DNA from 2 places in the Luteibacter sp. TLI7-4A genome. Region 2 is predicted to be linked to the other one. Evidence: riboswitches for the same ligand, from Rfam matches in the RefSeq annotation. Region 2 holds a riboswitch; the other holds the start of a gene.

Region 1 (7,554 bases), 1.1 Mb from region 2:
GAGAACGACCATGCATACCGCCACCCACAGCATCGCCGCTGCCGCCGCCATCTTCGCCGTATCGGCCGCCGCGATCTCGGCGCCGGCCCACGCCGCCGAACAGGCCGCCGGCAAGACGGTACATTGCTACGGCATCAACAGCTGCAAGGGCACGTCCGACTGCAAGTCGGGCAACCACGAGTGCAAGGGCCAGAACGATTGCAAGGGCCAGGGCTTCAAGGCCGTGTCCGTGCAGGAGTGCACGGCGCAGGGCGGCAGCACCACGCCGCCGGCGAAGTAAGGGTCCTGGATCATCGCCCGGCCGCTCCGGCGGCCGGGTATTTCGTTTCGCGGAGCGTGTCATGTCCCACCCATCGCCGATCCCGTTCCATGGATTTGGACTCGGCTTGCGCATTCCGCACTACACCGATTTCCTCGAGGCGCCGCAGGCGGTCGATTTCCTCGAGGTGATCTCGGAAAACTTCATGGTCGACGGCGGCAAGCCGCTCGACGTGCTCATGCGCGTTCGCGGGAGCTATCCTGTCGCCCTGCATGGCGTGTCGATGAACATCGGTTCGTCCGACGGCGTCGACAGCCATTACCTGCGCCGCCTGCGTCGATTGGCCGACCGTGTCGAACCGCTATGGGTCTCGGACCATCTGTGCTGGACGGGCATCGATGGCCACAATTCACACGACCTGCTTCCGTTGCCCTATACCCGCGAAGCGCTCGACCTGGTCGCCGACAACGTACACGCCGCGCAAGATGCGTTGGGGCGCGCCCTGGTACTCGAGAATCCATCGACCTATATCGATTTTCCCGAGACGGCCATGGGCGAGGCGGCCTTCCTCCACGAACTCTGCGATCGTACGGGTTGCTTCCTGCTTCTGGACGTGAACAACATCTACGTCAGCGCGACGAACCACGGCTTCGATCCGGACGACTGGCTCGAACGCCTTCCGCTGGATCGCGTGCGCCAGGTCCACCTCGCTGGGCACAGCCAGGGGCGCGACATGCTCGTGGATACGCATGACGCACCCGTGCCCGACCCCGTATGGGCGTTGTATACGCGTTTCATCGAGCGACTCGGCGATGTCGCCGTGATGATCGAGCGTGACGACAGCATCCCGCCACTTCCCGAACTGCTGGCGGAAGTCGCCCACGCGCGCGACCTCGCCGATGCGGTTCGCCAGCGCGCCGCATGAACCTGCGCAACCGCCAACGCGCCTTCGCGTCCGCGCTTTTCACGGGCACCGTTCCCGAAGGCGTCGATCCCCGCGGCATGGCGGTCCACGCCAACAACTACCGTAGCCAGCTCGTGGCGTGCCTGCGCGACTCTTACGAGAAGACCGCGCTATGGCTGGGCGACGACGTCTTCGACGCGGTGGCATCGCGCTACGTCGAACGGCACGTGCCGTCGTCATGGACACTGGACGCGTACGGCGAGTCGTTCGTGCCGTTTCTCGAACGGGCCTATCCCGCGGACGACGAAGTCGCCGAGCTTGCATGGCTGGACTGGCATCTGCGTCGCGCGTTCTCGGGGCCGGACGCCGACACCATCGGAGTGGGCGATCTTGCCGCCGACGATTGGGATCGCGTGGAGATCGACTTCGTGCCGACCTTGCGCTTCCGCCCGATGCGAAGCAACGCCGTCGCCATCTGGCGCGCGATCGCCGATGGCATACCCCCTCCGGCACCCGTCGCCGTGGAGCAGGGCGTGGGCGCGCGCGTGTGGCGCAACGGGCTTTCGCCCCAGTTCGCCAGCATGACGGCGGACGAGTCCGCATGCCTCGACCTTGCCCTCACCGGGGCCACCTTCGGCGAACTATGCGAATACCTCGGTCGTACACATGACCAGGAGCGCATCACGCGCATCGCCGGCGGCTGCCTTGGTGCATGGACGGCCGAAGGCATGATCCGCGGGTTGCGTCGCTGAGACATCGCTACACTGTGTCGATGATCGATGACGCACACCTGGCCCATGGGCTCGCAGGCGACCACCTGGAGCCGGACTGGCCGCCACTGACGGAGGACGAAGTGGCGGCCGTCGTCGCGCGGATAGCGGCGCTCGGCTCGCTGGTTTCCGTCGACTGGCGCAGCCCACGGCCGCTCTCCGCGGCCGCGCTGGCGACGACATCGTCGGGTCGGGTGTTCGTTAAGCGCCATCACCGGAGCGTGCGCGACGCGCATGCGTTGGCCGAGGAGCACCGGTTCGCCGATTTCCTGCGGGCGCACGGCATCCCGGTGCCGCGCATTCTCCGGGATGGATCGGGTGCGTCCGTGTTCATCGTGGATGACTGGGTCTTCGAGCTGCATGAGCCCGCACGCGGCGTGGATGCCTACCGCGACGCGTTCTCGTGGTCGCCGATCGGCGGGGTGCGGCATGCGCATGCCGCTGGCGCCATGCTCGCACGCTTGCACGATGCCGCGGAGGGCTTCCATTCGCCGCAGCGCGCCACGCATGTCCTTATCGCGCGCGCGGAGATACTCGCCTCGCCGGACCCGCTCGCGACGATCGCATCGCAGCTGCCCGCGCGGCCCGCCTTGGCCGCGTACCTCGGCGAGCGCGACTGGCGGGGCGAGATCGCCGCGGCGATCGCTCCCTGGCACGCCCAGGTGGCAAGCGCCTTGGCGGCGCAGTCGCCTCTGTGGACCCATGGCGACTGGCATGTTTCCAACCTCTGCTGGAGCGGGTTGGACGACGAAGCGGGCATCACGGACGTGCTGGATTTCGGACTGTCGGCGGTTACGTTCGCCTTGTTCGACCTCGCCACCGCCATCGAGCGCAACGCGATCGCCTGGCTCGACATCGAGCGGGGAGATATCGCCCGTCACGACCTCGCACTGGCCATCGTCGAGGGATACCGTTCCGTCAGGCCCCTGGACGTGGTCCAGCTCCATATCCTGGCGAACCTCCTGCCCATCGTCCACCTGGATTTCGCCCTGTCCGAGGTGGAGTACTTCGAAGGGATCACCCGCCGCCGCGACCACGCCGACGTGGCTTATCACACCTTCCTGCGTGGCCACGCCGCCTGGTTCGCCGGTGTGCACGGGCAGGCCCTGCTCGCGGCCATTCGCGGCATCGCCTGACGTTTCGTGGTTCAATAGGCGTTCTAGAAGCGGGGGTGCCCGGCGAATGCCGGGCTGAGAGAGTCCCTTGGAACCTGACCCGGTTAATACCGGCGTAGGGAGCTTGCAGAGCCATGGAATCCCCACGGGGTGACATGGCTCGCCGTCGCTTCGTCCGTGAACCCCGAAGACGACGATGACCCTCACCCGTACCCCGCTCGCCCTGGCCCTGCTTTCCCTTGTCACCGTGGCACACGCCGCGGACGATGCCGCGTCGCAACCACAGCAGGCGCGCACGCTGCCCGCCGTGGACGTCCACGCGACTACCGCCAGCGGATACCGCGCCGCCGATTCCCAACTCGATACCTTCGGCAGCTTCGGCAGCGCGCCGCTGCACGATACGCCCGCGGCGATCACCGTCATCACCCGGGCGCAGATTGACGACCGCCAGCCGCGTTCGCTGAGCGAGCTGGTACGCGGCGATGCCGCGATCAACGACAACTACGCGCCGGCGGGCTACTACCAGGATGTCTCCATCCGCGGCTTCCCGCTGGATCTCGCCACCGGTTTCCGCTTCAACGGCATGATCATGTCCGCGGAACAGCTGCTGGCGCTCGAAGGCAAGGACCGCGTCGAGGTGCTGAAGGGCCTGGGCGGACTCGAGGCCGGCGTGGTCGAGCCGGGCGGCCTGGTCAACTACGTGAGCAAGCGCCCGGCGGACGTCCATACGGTCACCGTCGGTACCGATTCGCACGGGTCCAACTACGAGGCGCTGGACCTCGGTACGTGGTTCTCGCCATCGTTCGGCGTGCGCGTGAACGCGGCGAACGAGAAGACGCACTCCTACATCGAGCACGCCGATGGGCGGCGCAGCTTCATCTCGATCGCCGCCGACTGGAAGATCACGGACAAGGCCACGGTGCTGCTGGATACCGATTACCAGACCAGCGGACAGCGTTCCGCTTCCGGTTATCAGTTGCTGGGCGGCACGGTTATTCCCGCGCATCCCAGCCGTACCGAACTGCTCGGCTACCAGTCGTGGCAGCGCCCGGTGGGCATCCATTCGAGCAACACCTCGTTGCGTTTCAACTATCGCTTCGACGACAACTGGAACGCGCAGGTTTCGGCGGGCCATAGCCATACCGTGATCGACGACAACGTCGCCTTCGCCTATGGTTGCTTCTACGCCGCGTCCTGCGCTTCGGGCGCCACCCCGGGGTACTTCTTCGCCCCCAACGGCGATTACGACGTCTACGACTACCGCAGCCCGGACGACACGCGGCAGAACGACGAGTTGCGTGGCGTGCTCACCGGCACGTTCGCGACCGGTGCGCTCGATCATGAAGTCAACCTCGGCGCCTCGGCATTTCGCCGTACGGTCGACCAGCGCCCCTATGTCTACGACTACGTGGGCACCGCCAACATCGACGACCGGATCGTGCCCGCGTTCGACCCGTCGCCGAATCAGCCCGGCCCTTCCGCGCGGCGCCTGACCAGCTGGCAACGCACGTTGTTCGCGATCGATCGGATTCATCTCGACGAGGCATGGCAGGTGCTCGCGGGTGCGCGCTTCGTCCGCCTGAACGAGCGGGCGTACGACGACACCGGGGCGCTCGAGCGCACGACGCGGATGACCAAGACGTTGCCGCAGGCGGCGGTCCTCTGGCAACCGACCGCTCCACTCACGACCTACGTCAGTTACGGCGAAGGCCTGTCGCTCGGCCGCGAGGCGCCCTATTGGACGTCGAATGGCGGCACGACCCTCGCGCCGTTGCATTCGCGCCAGGTCGAGGCCGGCGTGAAGTACGCGGTCGACGATGCGCTCGACCTGCAGGCGGCCATCTACCGCATTCGCCAGTCGTACCAGTTCGCGCGTCCCGACGATACGGCGGAAGGCTTTACCTTCGTGCAGCAGGGCCAGGAAGTGCACACGGGCCTGGAACTCAACGCGGCCGGCCGCATCACCGACAACCTGCGCCTGACCGCCAGCGCGAACATCATCCGTGCCCGCGCCGAGCATACGGGCACGCCTGCCTACGAGGATCACCAGGTGGTGAACGTGCCACGCTGGCGCACGGCGGTCTATGCCGACTACAGCCTGCCGTTCGCGCCGGGACTCGCGATCCTCGGCGGCTGGCGCTACGCGGGCACCAACGTCGCCACGCCGGATGGCGCGACTCGCGTACCCGCTTACCACGTGTTCGACGCGGGACTCCGCTTCACCACGAGCATCCGTGGCCACGCGACGACGCTGCGGCTCAACGTCGACAACGTGTTCAATCACTTCTACTGGCGCGACACCGGCACGTCGGGGGGCGACAGCTATCTCTTCCCCGGCATGCCGCGGCTGGCCCGCCTGTCGATGACCTATGAACTTTGAGCTGTCCCTCTTCGAACTGTTCGCCGCGCTGGTCAGCGCGGCGGGCGTGTGGCTGACCGCGCGGCGCAGTCCCTGGTGCTGGCCGGTGGGACTGGTATCGGTGATCGCGTACGCATGGATCTTCGTCGACGCGAAACTCTATTCCGACACCATCCTGCAAGCGATCTTCGCCGTGCTGATCCTCTATGGCTGGCATCGCTGGGTGCGCAACCTCGACGGCAGCGGCCATGTTCGCGTGGCCGCGCTGGAGACCCGCAGCGCGATGGTGCACCTGACCGTCGGTGCGGCGGCGGCATTGGCGCTGGGTTATGCGATGCATCGCTATACCGACGCCTCGCTGCCCTGGCTGGACGCCGCGTTGACCGCGTTCAGCCTCGTCGCCCAATGGTGGCAGGCGCGGCGCCACGCGGCGGCATGGTGGTTGTGGATCGCCGTGGACGTGATCTATGTGGGCGAGTACGCCTATAAATCCCTGCCCATCACGGCCGTGCTCTACGCAGGGTTCGTCGTCCTCGCCGCCGTCGGTTTGCGGGCGTGGCGCCACGGTGCCGCGGCCCCGCAGGGCGCATGAGCCGCGGCCGGCTCCGCTAAAGCACGCCAGCCTGCCGCACCAGTACATCCAGGAACGCCTGCACGATAATGCTGGGCGCGTCATCGCCGCGTGCGCGGTAACCGACGACGATCTCCCAACACGGCTCCTCGTCCTCGACGATGTCGGCGCAGGCGACAGGCCGCGCATGGCGGTCGTCGCGACGATTCTTCGCGATCGATTCGGGTACCAACGCGATGCCAAGGCCCTGGGCGGCGAGTTCGAGCAGCATGCCCATGTCGTTCACCTCGAAACCGATGCGCCGGTCGAGGCCGGCCTTGGCGAACGAGGCGTCGATCAACTGGCGCATGCCCCAATCGGCACGCAGGTCGACATGGCTCTCGCGCGCGAGGTCGGCGAGGGTGACATCGTGTGCACCCGCGAGACGATGCTTCGGCGGGCAAACCGCCACGAGGCCTTCGCAGACCAGGAGCTTCGTGGTCACCTCGGCCACCGGCGCGGCGGGTGGCTGGGTGAAGGCGATATCCAGGCGACCTTCGCGAACCTCGTCGAGCAGGTCCGCCGAGCCGTCGAAGCGCAGTTCGACGTCGATGCCGCCAAAGGCGTCGCGGAAGCGGCCGAGCGTCATCGGCAGGTCGATGAACGGAGCGAGGCTCTGGATGGCGCCGATGCGCAGGCGGCCCCGTGCAAGGCCGTGCACCTGGGTCACCGCCAGCCGCGCGGCACGCGCGGCATCGAGCACCCGGTGCGCTTCCTCGAGCAGCACGCCACCTGCGGCGGTCAGGGCGACGCTGCGCGTGGTTCGGACGAACAGCGGCCCGCCCAGTTCGTCCTCCAGGGCGCGGATGGTTTGCGACAAACCGGACTGGACGACGTTGAGGCGCTGGGCCGCGCGCGTGAAGTGGCGCTCTTCAGCCACCGCCACGAAGTACTCCAGTTGCTTGAGGTCCATGTAATTAAGTTTATATGGTGCTTAATTCAATCAGAATTTTCCATTTTACAGATGAATGAGCCCGAGGCTACCGTGGACCGGTTCCCTCCCCACAGGACTCCCCATGAAGTATCGACTGCTCGGCCGCTCCGGCCTCAAGGTTTCCACCATCACGATGGGCACGATGACGTTCGGCGGACAGGGCAAGTTCGCCTCGGTCGGCAACACCGGCGTCGAGGAGGCTCGTCGGCTGATCGACCTGTGCATCGATGCCGGCGTCAACCTGATCGACACGGCCGATGTGTACTCCGACGGCCGCTCCGAGGAAATCATCGGCGAGGTGCTCGGAGGCAAGCGCCCGAAGGACGTTCTGATCGCGACCAAGGCGCGTTTCCCCATGGGGGACGGCCCCAACAACGCGGGCCTTTCACGCTATCACCTGATTCGCGAGGCGGAGGCCAGCCTGAAGCGCTTGCGCACCGACGTGATCGATTTGTACCAGGTGCACCAGTGGGACGGGCTGACGCCACTGGAGGAAACGCTTGAGGCGCTCGATACACTCGTCCGCCAGGGCAAGGTGCGCTACCTGGGCTGCTCGAACTATTCCGCGTGGCACCTGATGAAGGCGCTGGGTGTCAGTGAGCG
Region 2 (7,554 bases):
TTCATCACGCGGGCCCTTTTCTTCTTCCATCGCGCGCCTGGCGAAATTACTGCAGCAGCGCGTTGATCGCTTCGAGGTCCTTCACGTCCACCGTGCCCGCGGTCTGCTTGAGCAGCAGCTTGTCGAGGATGAACTGATGGCGGGCCTGCGAATAGTCGCTGAGCGCCTGGGTGAGGTTCTGCTGCGCGATCAGCACGTCGACGATGGTGCGCGTGCCGACTTCGAAGCCGGCCTGCGTGGCGTCGCGTGCGCTTTCGGACGACTCGACGGCCGCCTTGGTCGCCTCGACCTTGCTGATGCCGGCGACGACCGAGCGGTAGTAGTTCAGCGTGTCGCGCACGACCTGGCGGCGGGACGACTCCAGGGAATCCTGTGCCGCGTCACGCTGGTAGATCGACTGGCGCACGCGGGACTGGGTGGCGCCGCCGGAGAAGATCGGCACGTTGAGGGTCAGGCCCACGCTGGTCGCTCCGCGGCCGTTGCTGCTGCCGAGCGTGCCCGCGCTGGAAGCGGTGCCGGCGTTCTGCGTCCATGCCGTGCTCTTGCTGTAGCCGACCGTCGCATCGAGCGTGGGCAGGTGGCCGGCGCGCGCGGACGAGATGCTGTGCTCCGCCGACTCGACGTTGTACTGCGAGGCGATGATGGTCGGGTTGCTCTTGACCGCCTCGGCCACCCAGGCTTTCGGATCGTTGGGCGAGGGCGGGTCCATCGGCAGCTGCTCGCGCAGCTTCTTCAGGTTGTCGGCCGGCTTGCCGGTGATCTGGGTGAGCGCCTCGCGCGAATCCGCCAGCGTGTTCTCGGCGGTGATCACCGCGGCCACGGCGGTGTCGTGCTGGGCCTTGGCGTCCTGCACGTCGGTGATCGCGGAAAGGCCCACGTCGAAACGCTGCTGGGCCTGTTCGAGCTGGCGGGCCAGCGCCTGCTCGTTCGCCTTGGCGAAGGTCAGGGCGTCGTCGTTGGTCAGCACCTGGAAATAGGCGGTGGCGACGCGGGTGGCGAGCTGCTGCAAGGCCGCCTCGTAGGTGGCGTCCTGCGCCTCCGACGAGGAGCGCGCCGCCTTCAGGTCGGCGTACTTGCTGAAGTCGACCACGCTCTGGCTGATGGTGGCGCCCAGCTCGCGGGTGCGGGTGTGTCCCGCATCGGAGGTGAGCACCGGGTTGCCGGCGCCGTCGACCACCGGATTGCCGGCGGCGTCGGTGACGATCGAGCGGGAGGGCCCGTTCGGGTCGCTCTGGTTAAGGCTGAGCTGGGCATTGATCTGCGGCAGCAACAGCGCGCGGGCCTGCGTCACGCTCTCGCCGGTGGCGAGACGGGTGGAGTCGGCCTGCGACAGCACCGGGTCGTTGGCCCGTGCCTGCCGGTAGGCGTCGAGCAGGTCTTCCGCATGGCTCGCGAACGGCATCGCGGCCAATGCCAGCGCGACGGTGAGCAGCTTCAAGCGCATGGTTTCGCCTCGTGGGTGATAGGGAATCTGGTGGGTCAGAGCACGAAGCGCTTCACCGGCGCGGCATGCGCCAGGTAGGGAAGGTCCGTTTCGAACAGCGACTCCTCGCGGAAGCGGCCCTCACCCTCGTGGGTAAGGAGCACCGCCGTTTGCGCGGGTGAGTCGCCGCGTACCACGAACATGCGCCCGCCAGGCTTCAGCCAGCGCACGAACTTCTCGGGCACCGTGTGCACGGCTCCCGTGACCACGACGGCGTCGAAAACGCCCGTGGGCTTGTAACCGTTGACGGCCTCGGCGGTTTCCAGCGAGACGTTCGTCACCACCGCGGCGGCCAGGCGCTGGCGCGCGGCCTCGACGAAATCGGCGTGCATGTCGATGCTGGTGACCTTGCCAGCCAGGCGGGCCAGGCAGGCGGTGAGGTAACCCGAACCCGTGCCGATCTCCAGGACCTCGTCGGTCTTGTTGAGCGCCAGGGCCTGGAGCACGCGGCCCTCGATCACTGGCTTCATCATCACCTCGCCATGCCCAAGGGGCAGGGTGAGGTCGGCGAATGCCACGTTCCGGTGGGCCGGCGCAACGAAATCCTCGCGGCGCACGATCTTCAGGGTCTCGAGGACGTCGGCGTCGAGGACTTCCCAGGGGCGAACCTGGTTCTCGACCATGTTCTGCCGCGCCTGCTCGAAATTCATCGCCATGTGTTGGATCCCGTACGAAAGCTGCAAAAAGATTCGGAAGGATAAGCGCTTAGCGCCCGTTTTCCCAATGTGTTAAGGCTGCGGTGCCGACGCCATCCGGCGAAGTGCCGGAAGTCACCGGACCGGCCTGACGGAAGTCATGGTCCACGCCGCCGGTAACGTACGCCGGCGCCTGAACGGGCGCCGGCGCCCACCCTTGGCCGCCATGGGTAACCGCCCGAACGCCCCCACTTGTCATTCTAAGGTAGACGAGCGGTGCGGCCAGCGTTTTTCCGGCCTGCTGGAAATAACTGAACCGCTGCGTATAATAAAGTCATAATTTCTGTTTGTGAAGGTGCAGCCATGAACGCCAGCCCGAAACTGAAGACCCAGGGTCCGGGGCGTCCGAAGGACATGGAGAAGCGCGCGGCCATCCTCGACGCGGCCAAGTCGCTCTTCACCCATGGCGGCTTCGCGGGCACCAGCATGGATGCCGTCGCGGCTTCCGCCGGCGTTTCCAAGCTCACCGTGTACAGCCATTTCGGCGACAAGGACAACCTCTTCCGCGAGGTCATCCGCGCGCACGTGCAGGAACGCCTGCCGGACGACCTGTTCGATTTCAATCCGGGCGCCGACATCCGCGTCACCCTGACCAACATCGCCAGCCGCCATGCGGCGATGGAAACCAACACGGAATCGGTGGGCACCTTCCGCGCGATCCTCTCCGACTGCCAGTCGGGCGGCAATCCGCGTTTCGGCCGCCTGGTATGGGAAGAGGGTCCGGCGCGCATGCACAAGTTGATGCAACGCCTGCTCGAGGGCGCCGCATCGCGCGGTCAGCTCGACATCCCCGACGTGTCGCGTGCCACCACCCAGTTCCTCGCCCTGCTCAAGGGCGACCTCCTGATCCGGCGCCTGTTCGGTTGCGAAGACTGCGCCGTGCAGTTCGCCGAAGAGGTCAAGGCCAATGCCCTGGCCGCGGTGGACATGTTCATGCGCGCGTACTCGCCGCGCCACGTGAGCGTCTGACGCTCGCTTCCCGGCCCGCTTCGTGGTTGAATCCCCGGCGAAGCGGGGGTGCCCATGCGATACGCGCGGGCTGAGAGAGTCCCTTCGAACCTGATCCGGTCCGTACCGGCGTAGGAAGCTTCGTCCACGGTCGACGTGCGTGCCCTCCTGGCACGTGTCGTGCCTCGTGACGGCGCCGTCCGCTTCTCCCTTCCCCTGTGAGGAACGAGAAGCCGATGAATGCCTTGCCCACCGACCTGGCCCGCGCCGCGCGCGAGCTGTCCCAGTCCGTCACCGCGCCGATCGCCGGCTCCCGAAAGATCCACGTCACCGGCAGCCGGCCCGACCTGCGCGTGCCGATGCGCGAGATCGCCCAAGCCGCCACGCCCACCTTGTTCGGCGGCGAGGACAATCCGCCGATCGTCGTCTACGACACCTCCGGCCCGTATACCGATCCGGGACACGTGGTGGACCTGGCCGCCGGCTTGCCAACGTTGCGCGCGACCTGGATCGCCGAGCGCGGCGATGTCGAGCGCCTGGACGGGCTGTCGTCGAGCTTCGGCCGGAACAGGGCGAGCGATCCACGGCTGGATGCCATCCGCTTCGCCTCCGCGCGTGCGCCGTTGCGCGCGAAAGCGGGCGCCAACGTCACCCAGATGCACTATGCGCGGCGTGGCATCGTCACGCCGGAGATGGAATACATCGCCATCCGCGAGAACCAGCTTGTCGATGCGCTGGCCGACAGCACGCTGCGCATGCAGCACCCCGGCGAGGCCTTCGGCGCCTCGCTGCCCGCGCGGATCACCCCGGAATTCGTGCGCGACGAGGTCGCGCGCGGTCGCGCGATCATCCCCGCCAACATCAATCACCCGGAAGCCGAGCCGATGATCATCGGCCGTAACTTCCTCACCAAGGTCAACGCCAACATCGGCAACAGCGCGGTGAGCTCGGGCATCGCGGAGGAAGTGGAGAAGCTGGTCTGGGCGATCCGCTGGGGCGGCGACACCGTGATGGACCTCTCCACGGGCAAGCACATCCACGAGACGCGCGAGTGGATCATCCGTAATTCGCCGGTGCCCATCGGCACCGTGCCGATCTACCAGGCGCTGGAGAAGGTCGGTGGCGTGGCGGAGGACCTCACCTGGGAAATCTTCCGCGACACGCTGATCGAGCAGGCCGAGCAGGGCGTGGATTATTTCACCATCCACGCCGGCGTATTGCTGCGCTTCGTCCCGCTCACGGCGAAGCGCGTCACCGGCATCGTCTCGCGCGGTGGCTCGATCATGGCCAAGTGGTGTCTTGCGCACCATCGCGAGAATTTCCTCTACACGCATTTCGAGGACATCTGCGAGATCATGAAGGCTTACGACGTGTCCTTCAGCCTCGGCGACGGATTGCGTCCGGGGTGCGTGGCCGATGCGAACGATGCCGCGCAGTTCGGCGAACTGGATACGCTCGGCGAACTCACGCAGCTGGCCTGGAAACACGACGTGCAGTGCATGATCGAAGGCCCCGGGCACGTGCCCATGCATCTCATCAAGGAGAACATGGAGCGCCAGCTGGAGAAGTGCCATGAAGCACCGTTCTATACGCTGGGACCGCTGACCACCGATATCGCGCCCGGATACGACCACATCACCAGCGCGATCGGCGCGGCGATGATCGGCTGGTTCGGCACCGCCATGCTTTGCTATGTCACGCCGAAGGAACACCTGGGCCTGCCCAACCGGCAGGACGTGCGCGATGGCATCATCGCGTACAAGATCGCCGCGCACGCGGCCGACCTCGCCAAGGGCCACCCGGGCGCGCAGGTGCGCGACAACGCCTTGTCCAAGGCCCGCTTCGAGTTCCGTTGGGACGACCAGTTCAACCTCGGCCTGGACCCGGACAAGGCGCGCGAATTCCACGACGAGACGATGCCGAAGGACGCGCACAAGTCCGCCCATTTCTGCTCGATGTGCGGGCCGAAGTTCTGCTCGATGAAGATCACCCAGGACGTGCGCGACTACGCGGCGGAACAGGGCGCGATCGCGCTGGCCGAGCGCGGCATGGCGGAGAAGTCGGCTGAATTCCTGGCGCAAGGCGCGGAGGTCTACCACAAGGCATGAGTGCCGGTGCTCCGGCGACAGCCGGTTCCCTGGTGGGGACCGATGTGCCCTGCCGGTGACAGCAGGTGCTCTGGTGACGGCCGATGCCGTGGTGGGAGCCGCTTCAGCGGCGATCCCGCCGTCATCTTCACCCGCCCTTCCCGGCAGCGGTCCTAACGTTCCCGCCATTCCTACCCACTCTCCCGAGGAGACAGGCAATGGCCAACGGCAAGCCCTTCGTCAGCGACATCGAGAACATCCGCAAGCGCGCCCGTGAACACATCGACCGTGGCGCCGTCACCACGGGATACCGTGCGGATCGCGAAACGGTGATCAAGCTGCTCAACGAAGCGCTGGCCACGGAAATCGTCTGCGTGCTGCGTTACAAGTATCACTACTACATGGCGCCGGGCATACATTCGCAAAGCGTGAAGTCGGAGTTCCTCGAACACGCCAACCAGGAACAGGCCCACGCCGACCGCATCGCCGAGCGGATCACCCAGCTCGACGGTACGCCGAACTTCAACCCGGAAGGCCTGCTGTCGCGCAGCCACGCCGACTACGTCGAAGGCACCACGCTGGTCGAGATGATCAGGGAAGACCTCGTCGCCGAGCGCATCGCCATCGACAGCTACCGCGAGATCGTGCAATACATCGGCGACGACGACCCGACCACCCGGCGCATCATGGAGGACATCCTCGCGCAGGAGGAAGAGCACGCCGAGGACATGGCGACCCTGTTGGAGAACCTTGGCGCCAAGGGCGAGCCGGCGGCACCCTCGTCGCATTGACGGTAAGCTAGGCGCCCACGTTCGCGACGATAAGGATGGCCCATGAATGCGACCGCCACGCCCGCGCCGGCCAGGCGCCGACGGAACCCCATCAGCATGGCGATCGCGCTGCTCGTCGCGGTGCTCGTGCTGCTGATCCTCATCATGATGTGGTGGTGGGACAAGGAGCCCGAGCAGTTCGATCCGGTCGCCGTCACCACGGCCCACATGAAGGACATCGGCCGCCCGTTGAGCACGGGTGCCGTCACCACCTACACACTGATCCGCTCGGTCGACACCCTGCTGGACAAACGCGGTGGCTACCTCAGCAACGACAAGCTGCCGCCCGGGGTGTTCATGGACAACATGCCCAACTGGGAATTCGGCTCGCTGGTCGCCTCGCGCGACCTGGCGCGATCGCTGCGCAACGACTTCAGCCGTTCGCAGACACAGTCCACCGAGGACAAGGACCTGGGCGAGGCGGATCCGCTGCTCAACAGTCCGAACGACCGATGGCTGCTGCCGAGTTCGGAGTCGCAGTATGCGAAGGCCACGGACGATCTCGAAAAGTACCTCTCGCGGCTGTCGGACGCCGAGGACGCGAACGCGCATTTCTACGCGCGCGCCGACAACCTGGCCGATTACCTGCAGACGGTGTCAGCACGCCTTGGTTCGCTCTCGCAGCGGCTTTCGGCGAGTGTCGGCCAGTTGAAGGTGGATGCCGCGCCGAATGCCGACGTGGCCGCGAACGCGGGCCCGGCCAAGGCCGTGTATGTGAAGACCCCCTGGAACAAGATCGACGACAACTTCTACGAAGCGCGTGGCTATACCTGGACCTTGCTGGAGCAGCTGAAGGCGATCCGCCACGACTTCGCCCCGATCCTGCGCAGCAAGAACGCGGATGCCAGCCTGCAACAGGTGATCCGGGAACTGGAAGAGTCGCAGAAGGCGCTGGGTAGCCCGGTGGTGCTCAACGGTTCGCCGTTCGGTTTCTTCGCCAACCATTCGCTGGTGATGGCGAACTACATATCGCGGGCGAACGCGGCGATCATCGATCTGCGGGGCTTGCTGGGGCGCGGGTGACGGTGATGGGGTGCGGTGAACGGGCCGCGCTGCGCGCGGATCACCGATAGGATCGGCTCCCGCCAGGACCTGCGCGGGTCCTGGTGGGAGCCGACCTTGTCGGCGATGGGTGCTCGCCAAAACCGGCAGAAGCACCCACATCGATCACGATCAGTTATCGACCTTGTAGCGTTCCATGCCCGACACGATCTCGGCCTTGGCTTCTTCTGCGCCGACCCAGCCGTCGACCTTGACCCACTTGCCCTTCTCCAGGTCCTTGTAGTGCTCGAAGAAGTGGCCGATGCGCTCCAGCCAGTGGCCCGAGACCTGCTTGATGTCGCGGATATGCGCGTAGCCCGCGAACACCTTCTCCACCGGCACCACGACGAGCTTCTCGTCCGCGCCGGCCTCGTCGGTCATCTTCAGCATGCCGACCGGATGGCAGCGGATCACCGAGCCCGGGACCAGGGACAGGGGGAGGATCACCAGGGCGTCGAGGGGGTCGCCGT

Evidence for each region. A riboswitch is a leader RNA that binds a small molecule or an ion and turns the genes downstream of it on or off. The one in region 2 is predicted to bind thiamine pyrophosphate.
Region 1: another riboswitch for thiamine pyrophosphate. It lies ahead of ACR9Y6_RS13070 (TonB-dependent siderophore receptor); the one in region 2 lies ahead of thiC (phosphomethylpyrimidine synthase ThiC).

Annotation. Positions count from the first base shown of each region.
Region 1 covers NZ_JBPGWO010000001.1:2,956,657-2,964,210, reverse strand. Annotated here, with positions in the region: gene bufA2 (BufA2 family periplasmic bufferin-type metallophore) at 11-280, shown strand; gene bufB (MNIO family bufferin maturase) at 342-1,184, shown strand; gene ACR9Y6_RS13080 (HvfC/BufC family peptide modification chaperone) at 1,181-1,915, shown strand; gene ACR9Y6_RS13075 (phosphotransferase enzyme family protein) at 1,936-3,069, shown strand; TPP riboswitch at 3,091-3,187, shown strand; gene ACR9Y6_RS13070 (TonB-dependent siderophore receptor) at 3,245-5,428, shown strand; gene pnuC (nicotinamide riboside transporter PnuC) at 5,418-5,999, shown strand; gene ACR9Y6_RS13060 (LysR family transcriptional regulator) at 6,016-6,930, opposite strand; gene ACR9Y6_RS13055 (aldo/keto reductase) at 7,034-7,554, shown strand, end outside.
Region 2 covers NZ_JBPGWO010000001.1:4,055,901-4,063,454, forward strand. Annotated here, with positions in the region: gene ACR9Y6_RS17775 (TolC family outer membrane protein) at 47-1,444, opposite strand; gene ACR9Y6_RS17780 (protein-L-isoaspartate O-methyltransferase family protein) at 1,480-2,139, opposite strand; gene ACR9Y6_RS17785 (TetR/AcrR family transcriptional regulator) at 2,482-3,147, shown strand; TPP riboswitch at 3,182-3,281, shown strand; gene thiC (phosphomethylpyrimidine synthase ThiC) at 3,363-5,234, shown strand; gene ACR9Y6_RS17795 (ferritin-like domain-containing protein) at 5,432-6,004, shown strand; gene ACR9Y6_RS17800 (DUF2333 family protein) at 6,047-7,066, shown strand; gene ppa (inorganic diphosphatase) at 7,217-7,554, opposite strand, start outside.